Linked DNA regions of Thermogemmata fonticola. The protein of the gene in region 1 binds, or shares a complex with, the protein of each later gene. Links are inferred from orthologs where the notes say so. Each region holds a gene or a part of one and is shown in the gene's direction. Other genes may lie near its edges.

Region 1 (5,865 bases):
GGAGCGGAGCCAGCACCACTGCGGCTGGCAGCAGCAGTCCAAGGGAGGACAGCATCAGCACACCTCATCGCGAGATGGGACGAAAGCCGCCACTGTCGCTTGGGGTGGCCCCGCGGAGTTTCCGGGGTTTTCCTAGAAGGGGGCGGCCTCCTAGTTATCCTAACTGTTGCGGCAATCGCAGTTTGGTCAGTTTCCAGTTCATTCGCAAAAATCTTGAAAAAAAAGCCATTTTTGGGGCAAAAGTCTCTTGACCGCAGCGGGAGGATCGGTATTGTCCCCGCGACTTTCCACCCCATCGCGCCTGCGGTGTGGGTGTTGGGGGAAGACACCCTGAGGTAAGGTGTCGGGGCCGCGGCCGGGTTTGGGGAACTCGCCGCCGGCTGATAGTCCATGCAGTGAAGGGGGATGCGGGATATGAGGTATCGCGACTTCGGGGGAGTACTGGTGGCGGCTGTGACGGTGCTGGCTGCACCCGCCCAAAGTCTGGCCCAGCATGTGGTCGGCACACCGGCCCTGACGGATGGCTCCGACGGCGGATTCCAAGTGCCGCTCAACACCGACCCCATCTATCGCTTGCCCACAGGACGAGCTGGCGATTCCGGCTTCTACACCGCCGCCGAGTTCGTCATGTTGACCCAAACCCGCGATTTCGGCTCGCAAACCATCGCCGTCCGTGGGTTCTTCGACTCGGCTGGCGTCCTGACCGGCATCCCCGGCACCTTCGTCGGCAGCGGCACGGAAGCCCTCAACACCCGGGACTTCAGCCGCCAGACCTATCAACCCGGTTTCAACGTCGAAATCGGCTATCGCTTCGACAACGGCATGCGCCTGTTCTTCAACTACATGCAATTGGTCGAAGCCCATGCCTCGTTAGGAGCAACCCTGGTTCCGCCGCTTTTCCGTGGGCCGCCCGGACTAGCGGATACCTTCCTCTCCGCTCCGGTCTTCAACTTCCCGCCGAACTTCGCCGGCCCGGCCCAGAAGGTCCAGGGATTCGGGGACTACCAAATCTACGGTATCTGGAACGCCGCCTCGACAATGGACATTCGCATTGTCCAGCGCTATCAGGAAATGAACGCGGGCTACCGCATCCCGATGCTGGAGACGGATTATAGCCGACTCTACGGCACCGCGGGCGGCCGCTTCGCTTGGATCTTCGAGCGCTTCCAATGGTGGACCTTCAGCTATGACATCAACGGCAACGTCCGGCCCCAGGATACCGCCCGCTATACCAATACTCTCTCCCAACGGATGTACGGTCCGTTCATCGGCGTCGGCCATGAAATCTTCATCCTCAACCAGTTCTCCTTGAGCACCGATCTGACGGGGGCCATGCTCTTCGAGGTGGCCAAGATGCGGGCCAAGTACCAGCTTGGCGAGAACGTCCCCGCCGACATCGCCACCCAATCCAAATTTGGACGCGAGGAGTTCCGCATCGTCCCCAACGTCAATGCTGCCGTCAACTTCTGGTGGTATCCGGTGGAAGGCGTCCAGATCCGTGTCGGCTATCAGGCCCTGATGTTCTTCAATACCTTGCACATGAACGAACCCGTCGGTTTCAACTACGGCAACATCGATCCCAGCTACAAGGTCAAGGAGTTCCGCCTGATCCACGGCTTCAATGCTGGCATCGGCTTCTTCTTCTGATCTGATCTCACGTGGGCCTCAGTTCCGCATCGCCTCGAACCTCCCGGTGCGACCCCACGTGCCGGGAGTTCTCCCTTTGTCACGGCAATCCTCTGTCAAGGCGAAATCCCTTTTTCCTGTCTGGAAACATCTCGGAATTCTCGGTCCATTGCAGGACGAAGCAGGAGGTGAAAGCGACCGTTCCAGAGCAATCGGACCCTACCCGGCACGAGCGCAGCGGGCCGTTGGCCAGTTGCCCCCTTGGTGATGGTCAGGGGAATTCATAAGCTAAGCGGGGTTTGTGCTGGGTGGTCTCCGCACGCCGTGGAGCGGACCTGGCCGGGTTGTGACGATACTTACCAACGATGCCGAAGCGTACCGATCTCCGCAAAATCCTGGTCATTGGTTCAGGACCCATTGTCATCGGTCAGGCCTGCGAGTTCGATTATTCTGGAACGCAAGCCTGCAAAGCTCTGCGAGAGGAAGGCTACACCGTCGTGCTGGTCAATTCCAATCCGGCGACCATCATGACGGACCCGGAAACCGCCGACCGTACTTATATCGAACCGATCAAGTGGCCGATCGTCGAAAAGATCATCGCCGCGGAACGGCCTGACGCTCTGCTCCCCACCTTGGGCGGCCAGACGGCCCTGAATACCGCGATGGACCTGGTGCGCCACGGCGTCCTGGAACGCTATGGCGTGGAGATGATCGGGGCCAAAGCCGAAGTGATCGACAAAGCCGAGGACCGCCAGAAGTTCAAGGATGCCATGCTGAAATTGGGCCTGGAAGTGCCCCGCAGCGGCGTGGTCCGGTCCCTCGCGGAGGCGATCGACATCCTGGATACCATTGGCTTGCCTTGTGTCTTGCGCCCCAGCTTCACCCTCGGCGGCACCGGCGGCGGAATCGCCTACAACCGCGAGGAGTTCGTCGAGTTAATCAACCGCGGCTTGCAACTGTCCCCCGTCGGCGAGGTCCTGGTTGAGGAGTCCGTCATCGGCTGGAAGGAATTCGAACTGGAAGTGATGCGGGATCGGGCGGACAACGTCGTCATCATCTGCTCCATCGAAAATCTCGACCCGATGGGAGTGCACACCGGCGACAGCATCACCGTCGCCCCGGCTCAAACCCTCACGGACAAAGAGTACCAGCGCATGCGGGACGCCGCCATCGCCATCATCCGGGAAATCGGCGTGGAAACCGGCGGCTCCAACATCCAGTTTGCCGTCAATCCCAAAGACGGGCGCATGGTGGCCATCGAAATGAATCCGCGGGTCAGCCGCTCCAGTGCTTTGGCCTCCAAAGCCACCGGCTTCCCCATCGCCAAAATCGCCGCCAAACTGGCCATCGGCTACACCCTCGACGAACTTCGCAACGACATTACCCGCGAAACCCCCGCCTCCTTCGAGCCGACCATCGACTACGTCGTCACCAAAGTGCCGCGCTTCGCCTTTGAAAAGTTCCCCGAAGCTGATCCGACCCTCACCACCCAAATGAAGTCGGTCGGGGAAACCATGGCCATTGGCCGATCCTTTCCCGAATCCTTGCAGAAGGCCCTGCGCGGCTTGGAAGTCGGGCGCTTCGGCCTCGGCTGCGATCGCAAAGACCGCTGGGGCACTGATTCCCAACCTGACCGCGAAGAAATCATCCGCAAACTGGCCCGCCCCAACGCCGAACGCATCTGGTACATCCGCTATGCCTTGCTCGATGGCCTATCTGTCGATGACATCCACCAGCTCACCCACATCGATCCCTGGTTCCTTCGGCAGATTCAACAACTGGTCGAGGTAGAACGGCGCTTGCGGCAATGTTCCTCCCTGGAGGAGGTCACTCCGGAGTTGCTTTGGGAAGCCAAGCAACACGGCTTCGTGGACCGCCAACTGGCCCACCTCTGGGATTGCTCGGAAAACGACGTGCGCGCCTTGCGGCAACGTCACGGCATTCTCCCGGTCTTCAAGTCCGTGGACACCTGCGCCGCCGAATTTGAGGCCTACACCCCCTACTACTACTCCACTTACGAGTTGCCTGTGCGCCAAGCGGACCAGTCGAAGCACTGCGAGGATGAAGTCCGGCCTCCTACAGGCAAGCCGCGCATCATGATCCTTGGCGGCGGACCCAATCGCATCGGCCAAGGGATCGAGTTCGACTACTGCTGCGTCCAGGCCGCCTTCGCCCTGCGCGAAGCTGGCTATGAAGTCATCATGGTCAATTCCAACCCCGAAACCGTTAGCACCGATTACGACACCTCCGATCTGCTGTTCTTCGAGCCTCTCACGGTCGAAGATGTGCTCAACATTTATGAGCGGACGCGGCCTCAAGGCGTCATCGTGCAGTTCGGCGGACAAACCCCACTCAACCTGGCCAAAACGCTGGAACTCCACGGCCTGCCCATCATCGGCACCAGTGTCGATAGCATTGACATCGCCGAAAACCGTGAACGCTTCGCCCGCCTTATCCACGATCTCGGATTGCAGCAACCGGCCAATGGGACCGCCATCGATGCCGCCCAGGCCCTGCGCGTCGCCCGGAAAATCGGTTTCCCTGTTCTGGTGCGCCCCAGCTTCGTCCTCGGCGGACGCGACATGCGCATCGTCTACGATGAACACGAGCTACTCCAGTACATGACCCGCATCGAACCGGACCTGACTCCGGAACGGCCGGTGCTCATCGATCAGTTCCTCCTCAATGCCGTGGAAGTCGATGTGGATTGCCTTGCCGATGGCCAGCGGACCTACATTGCCGGTGTCATGCAGCACATTGAGGAGGCGGGCATCCATTCCGGCGACTCTGCCTGTGTTCTTCCGCCTCACAGCTTGCCCCCGGAGATTGTCGCCGAAATCGAACGCCAAACCCGCTTGCTGGCCCAAGCCCTCCAAGTCCGCGGCCTGATGAATATCCAATTCGCCGTCGCCGGACTGCGCAATGGATCAAGTCCTGGCGGTCCGCCCCAGGTCTACGTGCTGGAAGCCAACCCCCGTGCCAGCCGCACCGTCCCCTTTGTCTCCAAGGCCATCGGCCTTCCCCTTGCCCGGCTGGCCGCCCTCGTCATGGTCGGCAAAACCCTCGATGAACTCGGTCTCCACAAGGAAATCGTTCCCTCCCACTACTCCATCAAAGAAAGTGTCTTCCCCTTCAACAAGTTCCCCGGTGTCGATATCATCCTCGGACCGGAAATGAAGTCCACCGGCGAAGTCATGGGCATCGACGACCAGTTCCCTCTGGCCTTTGCCAAGTCCCAACTCGCCGCTAACTCCCCCTTGCCCAAATCGGGCACCATCTTTATCTCCGTCGCGGATCGCCACAAAGCTGAGGTTGTTCCCATCGCCCAGCAGTTCGCCGAGATGGGCTACAAACTCATCGCCACGCGCGGCACGGCCCGCCACTTGGCGGCGCACGGCATCACGGTTGAGGAAATCCCCAAAATCGCCGAAGGGCGGCCCAACTTGCTCGACCTGATGAAAAACGGCCAGGTCGCCCTGATCATCAACACCCCCAGCGGACATGGCCGGGCGACCGATGAAGGCAAAATCCGCGCCACCGCGGTCACCCTTGGAGTCACCTGCATCACCACGCTGGCCGCCGCCCAGGCCGCCGCCGATGCTTGCCGGGCGCTCCAGCATTCCGAGCTGACCGTCACCGCCTTGCAGGATCGCTTCCCCACCTCACGCCGTTGATCCTCCCCTTCGCATTCCACGGAAGCCATCACACCCGCCCTAGTCGGTTGCCCCGTGATGGGTCCCTTTTTTCCTCCCCGCGCTACCGCCTGACCCGTGGCCGAAAAAATGGACAATTTTTTTGCCCTCCGGACTAGTTGTAACTCCAGGTGTGCCAGAGCCTTGCGGCGTTGGTGGGTTGGGAGTTGGCTAAAAAATTGCCGACGCGATTTGACTTTTTCCGTTTTATGGTTCATGTTTACATTAGTACACAAGATCAGTCCAAGGGGGACAGTCCAGCGGAGGTTCACTTCCTGCGGAGGCGTTCGGCGAGGGCGACCTGCTGGATGATGGCCTGGCGGAGTTCTTCGAGCATTTCGGCGCGGGGCATGTCGAGGTAGCGGCAGGGGTCGAGGGGCGGACCGACGGAGACGGCAAGGGTGGCATCGGTCGGTGGTGCAAAGAGGGGAGCCAAGCGGGGCCAGCGGCGGAAGCGGTTCCAGGCAGCAAACGCTCCGGCAATACCCACCGGCACAATCGGGCAACGGACGCGACGGATCAAAAGCGAAACCCCCGGCTTGAGAGG
Region 2 (5,301 bases), on another replicon or contig:
CATAGCGCCGGCGGTCCGGAACCAGCCGGAGCAACCGGGCGGCTGCCTGCCGGCGGACATTCCAGGCGATCCGTTCATCAGCCAGCAGGCGGACTGCGACATCCAGCGAGCGGGACCGGGCCGCAGCGGGCCACGCTGCCCATTGCACCAGCAGTTCCATCAACTCCCTGTGTGGATTCGAGGCTGCCATTGGCGAGCCACCTGCGAATCACCCGGAGGGTGGAGCGGCCAGACGTTGATAATCCGGCGGTTGCAGAGTGCAGCCCTGGTCGCCGCCCTGCCAGCCGAGAATGTGGGAAGGTTGGCCCCGTTGGAGGCTGCGCTGCCGCCAGCGGGCCAGCCACTGCACATCGACGGGCACGGCTTGCATCTGCGAAACGTCCCAGCCCAGAGCCGTACCTTGCTGAAGACTTTGTTCCGCCAGAGCCACCAGCACCGCGGCTGCCGCCCCCAGGTCCGGCGAGCACCAGGTATTCTGCCGACGCGCCCGCACGCAGCTCAAAAAGTGCCGCCACAAGGCTTCCGTTTCGTTCGGCGGCGGCGTGATGCTGAGCTGCTCCTGGGGGGTCAGGGGCGATTCCAGCCGGGCGGGATAGCGGGTGCCCCGGCAAGGATCGTCCCGGAAGATGTGCAGCGCGCCGCGGAGGAACTTCAGGGTCCCCAAGCGGCAGCGGACCACCTCTTCCAGCGGGTAGTTGCTCAAGGTAGTGGCGGTAGCCAAGAGCTGGCACCCTTCCTCAAAGTCTGCTACAAGAGTGGCGACATCCGGCACGGTCCGGCCGTCGTATTCCAGGTAGATCCCACCAGACGCCTGCACGCGTGCGGGAAAGCGCACGCCCATCGCCGCCAGCATCCGCGCCACCGGGGCATAAAGCAACTCGCTGAGCGGACCGCCGCTCAATTCATGCCGGCAGCGCCACTGGGCAAATGTGGCCCGATCGAACGGCAACTGGCGGGGGGATGGTCCGAGCGGCTGACCGGCCACCTCAAAACGATGCCCCAGAAACATGTTTCAGTCGATGGTGCGGGTATTCATCGACTCCACGAGACGGTAGAACCGCCATTGCCCGCGGATGTCGTTGCGGAAAGCCCCGGTCTGGCCTTGCACCACGTGGCCCAACTGCCCGCTCCGGAGATAGTCCCAGGCTTGTCCCCAGATGGGATCGGCCAGGTTCTGCACGCCGACCACGACCACACGCTGAGATTGCCGCCAGGCCGTCCACACCGCCGCTGCCTCCGCAGCAGTGCGCGTCATGGGGCGCTCCACGAACACATCCTTGCCCGCGGCCAAGGCGTCCAAGGTCATGCGGGCATGCCAGTGATCCGGCGTGGCGATGCACACCACATCCACTTCCCGCAATTCCAGCACGCGCCGGTAATCCTTGGTGACGTGCCGACGGTCGGCCGGGTCCAAACCGCACTTACGAGCCGCCGGATACAAACCCTGGGCATACCGCCGCTGGCTCAACTTCCCCCCGAACGTGGTGGTATATTCTTCCTCATGCCCATCCCACACATCGCAGACGGCCACGGCGGACACCGCTTCCCCGGACGCACCCAAACGCTGGATCACATCCATATGCGCCTGAGCACGCCCGCCGCAGCCCACAAACGCCACCCCCAACCGCTCGTTGGCCCCTAGCGTCCGATTGTAACCGGCTGCCGACAGCGATAAGACCGCCGCCGATCCCAAAAATGCCCGCCGATCTACTGCGCCATTCATGTCACCTGGCCCCCTCACGCATCTCCCAGTTCCGTTTCTCCTGGCACTTCCCCCAATCCCATCTCTCAGCCGCGCCGGCCAAACGCTCGGCCTTCCCCCGCAATCCCCTTGCCCTTCCGCGCCGCACCGGCCACCTCCACTTCCCTCCGGATTCCGAATCTTTCATCCTGCACCTCTCCTCCATCTTACGATTTTTGGAACCTTTGCAACATCGCCTGGACCGATTCGCTCCCCGCCAGAGTTTTTTTCCCTACCATAGAGCGTGGGAAATATCCGACGGCGAACGGAAGCGGTAGCGAACGGAACCGTGCAGGAGCGGATCGCGTAACAGTTCGAGGCCCTGATTCACGAGTTGATCGATCCATGCAGGCGAAACTGGCGCTAGAAGATGGGACCATCTACACCGGCGAAGCCTTCGGCGCTCCCGGCGAAGCCGGTGGCGAAGTCGTCTTCAACACCTCGATGATGGGATACCAGGAGATTCTGACCGATCCCTCTTACGCAGGTCAGATCGTCACCATGACGTATCCCCACATCGGCAATTACGGGGTCAATGCGGAGGACCGGGAGTCGGCCCGCGTGCAGGTGGCCGGTTTCGTCGTGCGGGACCTGACAGCCACTCCGAGCAATTACCGCAGCCAGAGCGATCTGGATACCTACCTCAAGACAGCGGGGGTGGTGGGAATCGCCGGCATCGACACCCGCGCCTTGGTCCGGCGGCTGCGGCTGCGGGGAGCCATGAACGGCGTGATTTCGTGCCAAGACCTCGATGACCAATCCCTGGTGGCCAAAGCCCGCGCCTTACCCCCGATGGCAGGCCAGGACCTGGTCCGAGCCGTGACACCGCGGGAACCCTACACCTGGCAGGAACGCCCCGGTTTGCTCGCCCGCCACATTCTGCCCCCTCGGCCTCCAGAAAAACATGTCGTCGCTATCGACTACGGCATGAAGTGGAACATCCTCCGCTTGCTCACCCAAGTCGGCTGCCGGGTGACAGTTGTTCCCGCCACCTTTTCCGCCGAAGAGATCCTCCGCCTCCATCCCGACGGTATCTTCCTGTCCAACGGTCCCGGCGATCCCGCCGCCGTCACTTACGCCATCGACACCATCCGCCAGCTCGTGGGCAAGCGCCCGATGTTCGGCATCTGCCTGGGGCATCAACTCCTCTGCCTGGCGCTGGGAGCCAAAACCTTCAAGCTCAAGTTCGGCCACCGCGGAGCGAACCACCCCGTCCGCAACGAACGCACCGGCCATGTCGAGATCACGACGCAAAATCATGGCTTCGCCGTCGATCCCCGTACCCTGCCCAGCGATGTCGACATCACCCACGTCAATCTGAACGACCGCACCCTCGAAGGCATCCGCCACAAGCGCCTGCCGCTGTTGAGTGTGCAATATCACCCCGAAGCCTCCGCGGGACCCCACGACTCCAGCTACCTGTTCGAGGAGTTCCGCCGCCTCATGGGATAACCTCGGTTTCCTTGACTCCCAAAAACCTACTTCGACCTCAGTTTGACCCCTCGATCTGGCATCCAATTACTCCTCAATCCGAAATTCTCGAAGGATGCATCACGCCCATTCTCGAGCTTAGCACCCAGCCGAGGCCAAGTGGCCGAGACTGACATCGTCCCCTACAATCCCACGGAGTAAAATGGGCGCTTTTGAGGATGAGCGAGTTCGGTAATGCGAATTGGCTCCTGGCACATTCCTCATCTTTGCCTACGCCATGTCATCGTGACGCTGACCTTAGTCAGCCACCTGATGGCTACCTTCGGGTTTCCCCTGCCGGCTTCAGGCTTGAGAAAGCCGACCGACGGCGTCCCCTATCCCTGCCAATCGCGCCCTTGCGGCTGCCTCAGTTCCGAGCAATGCTGGAGCGGCGACTGCTGTTGCTTCACTCTCGAAGAAAAGCTGGCTTGGGCGGAAGCGAACGGTATCGAGCCGCCGGAACATGTCTACCAGTTGGTCAAGGCCCCCAAATCACCCGCAGCTACGCTCACGGCCAAACCTTGTTGCTCCGAGATCGAATCTGCTTCGGCCCCATCTCAGAAAGCACTGAGGGAATGCTGCGAAGTCAGCGAAGCGGCGATGTCGTGCTGTGGCGAGAAATGGACCCCTCATGATGAGACACGAGCAGGCAATTCCCAATCGGCCTCTGACTGTCCCCACTGCCGGAGTCAAACTCCAACGAAATGCTGCGAACAGAAGGAAGCCCAAGGGGTTGGCAACACGCCTCGCATGCGCTGGGTCTTGGGAATCTTTGCTCAGAAGTGTAGCGGTAAACTCCTGGGGGGCCTTTTTCAGCTCGACCCCGCCCTCGTATCTCATCTGACGGCAATTGCACCGCCAGAAGTCAAACCCGACGGCTCTATCGTTCCGCATTCGGATCAAACCATCTCTCTGACCTCTCAGCCGCCCACTCCTCCGCCGCGATTCTGGCTTCCTTTGTCATTGCCGCGGATCGTCTTGTAGGTCCAGATTTGATCCCTCGTGTCCACCTCACGGGGCGGTGGTAGTAGGGGGAGAGCAAGACCGGGACTCGACGGTATTCCTTTGTGTCGATTCCGTCCGGTCTGACTCTGCTCAGCCACCTTGGCCACCAGGGCGTGCCGCGGATATTCCCGCATTCTCCCATGAGTTGAATTGCTACTCTCAGCGGGTTGAGCCGAGGAAATGTTCTTGGCTTCCCAAAGCTGTAGTGGCACAAAGTTGATCATAGTTTAGCTAGAAATGTTTTGTATAATTATTGAATGTTTATGATAGTATATCACTATGTTGATCTATTTATATGGAGATAGACCTATGAAAACGACCAAAGGTTTTACTCTTATTGAATTGCTGGTAGTGATTGCCGTCATTGCTATCTTGATTGGACTGTTGCTCCCCGCTGTGCAGAAAGTCCGCGAGGCAGCAGCTCGTCTGAAGTGTCAGAACAACCTCAAGCAACTCGGTCTAGCGCTTCATAACTATGAGAGTGCGCACCAGGTGTTGCCTGCCTTCAACAGTTTGGAAGGGAGTAATGCAGGGAACTTCTCGATTCAGGCCCGTCTGCTTCCGTATGTAGAGCAGGAGAATCTGCGAAACATGCTTTCCTTCGATGTTTCTTTGACGATCGGCTGCTGTCCCGGAGACTTGCGTCCGCAGTTTATCGAACCGGCGCAGACTGTATTGCCGCTGTTCCGCTGCCCCAGTGACGGCAGTCCGGACACCTTTACCGTCCGCTCAGGAACGCGGGGTGGGGCGACGGGAAGAGACTTCACATATGCCGGGACCAACTACCACGTGAATATCGGGACGGCCTTGGGCACCCTTTACGACTCTCGCTTACCGACGGATGGCATCGCCTGGGTCAACTCCCGCGTCCGCCTCACGGACCTCCGGGATGGGACGAGCAACACCGCCGCTTTTGGCGAGTCCCTTCTGGGGGTTCAGGCCCAGCAGGCTCCCGCCCCCACCAATGACAATGAACGGAAGCGGACGATGTTCAACATCACTTGCTTGTGGATCGACCCGTCCGTGCCTCCACGAATTCCCGGCCTCACGGCTGGCTACGTCGTTCCCTATGATCCGAACGCTTA

What was found. Proteins that work in one complex are often made in the same cells at the same time.
Region 2: the proteins of carB (region 1) and carA are in contact, whole or in part, in a solved structure (PDB 1KEE), measured with the Escherichia coli proteins. The link is inferred for Thermogemmata fonticola from one-to-one orthologs.

The regions. Positions count from the first base shown.
Region 1 is NZ_JACEFB010000012.1:14,425-20,289, forward strand. What follows is about bases 1,660-5,500. They hold carB (carbamoyl-phosphate synthase large subunit), read left to right. Parts: upstream 1,660-1,991; coding sequence 1,992-5,300; downstream 5,301-5,500. In the rest of the region: H0921_RS13790 (serine hydrolase), read right to left, coding at 1-55; H0921_RS13795 (Lpg1974 family pore-forming outer membrane protein), read left to right, coding at 415-1,647; H0921_RS13805 (lysophospholipid acyltransferase family protein), read right to left, coding at 5,587-5,865. UniProt on the Escherichia coli protein: Large subunit of the glutamine-dependent carbamoyl phosphate synthetase (CPSase).
Region 2 is NZ_JACEFB010000008.1:86,793-92,093, forward strand. The notes cover bases 1,355-4,139. They hold carA (glutamine-hydrolyzing carbamoyl-phosphate synthase small subunit), read left to right. Parts: upstream 1,355-2,086; coding sequence 2,087-3,193; downstream 3,194-4,139. Other genes in these bases: H0921_RS11665 (Gfo/Idh/MocA family protein), read right to left, coding at 1,355-1,723; H0921_RS11675 (hypothetical protein), read right to left, coding at 4,132-4,139. Outside these bases: H0921_RS11655 (hypothetical protein), read right to left, coding at 1-190; H0921_RS11660 (hypothetical protein), read right to left, coding at 209-1,009; more of H0921_RS11665, read right to left, coding at 1,013-1,354; more of H0921_RS11675, read right to left, coding at 4,140-4,350; H0921_RS11680 (DUF1559 family PulG-like putative transporter), read left to right, coding at 4,526-5,301. UniProt on the Escherichia coli protein: Small subunit of the glutamine-dependent carbamoyl phosphate synthetase (CPSase).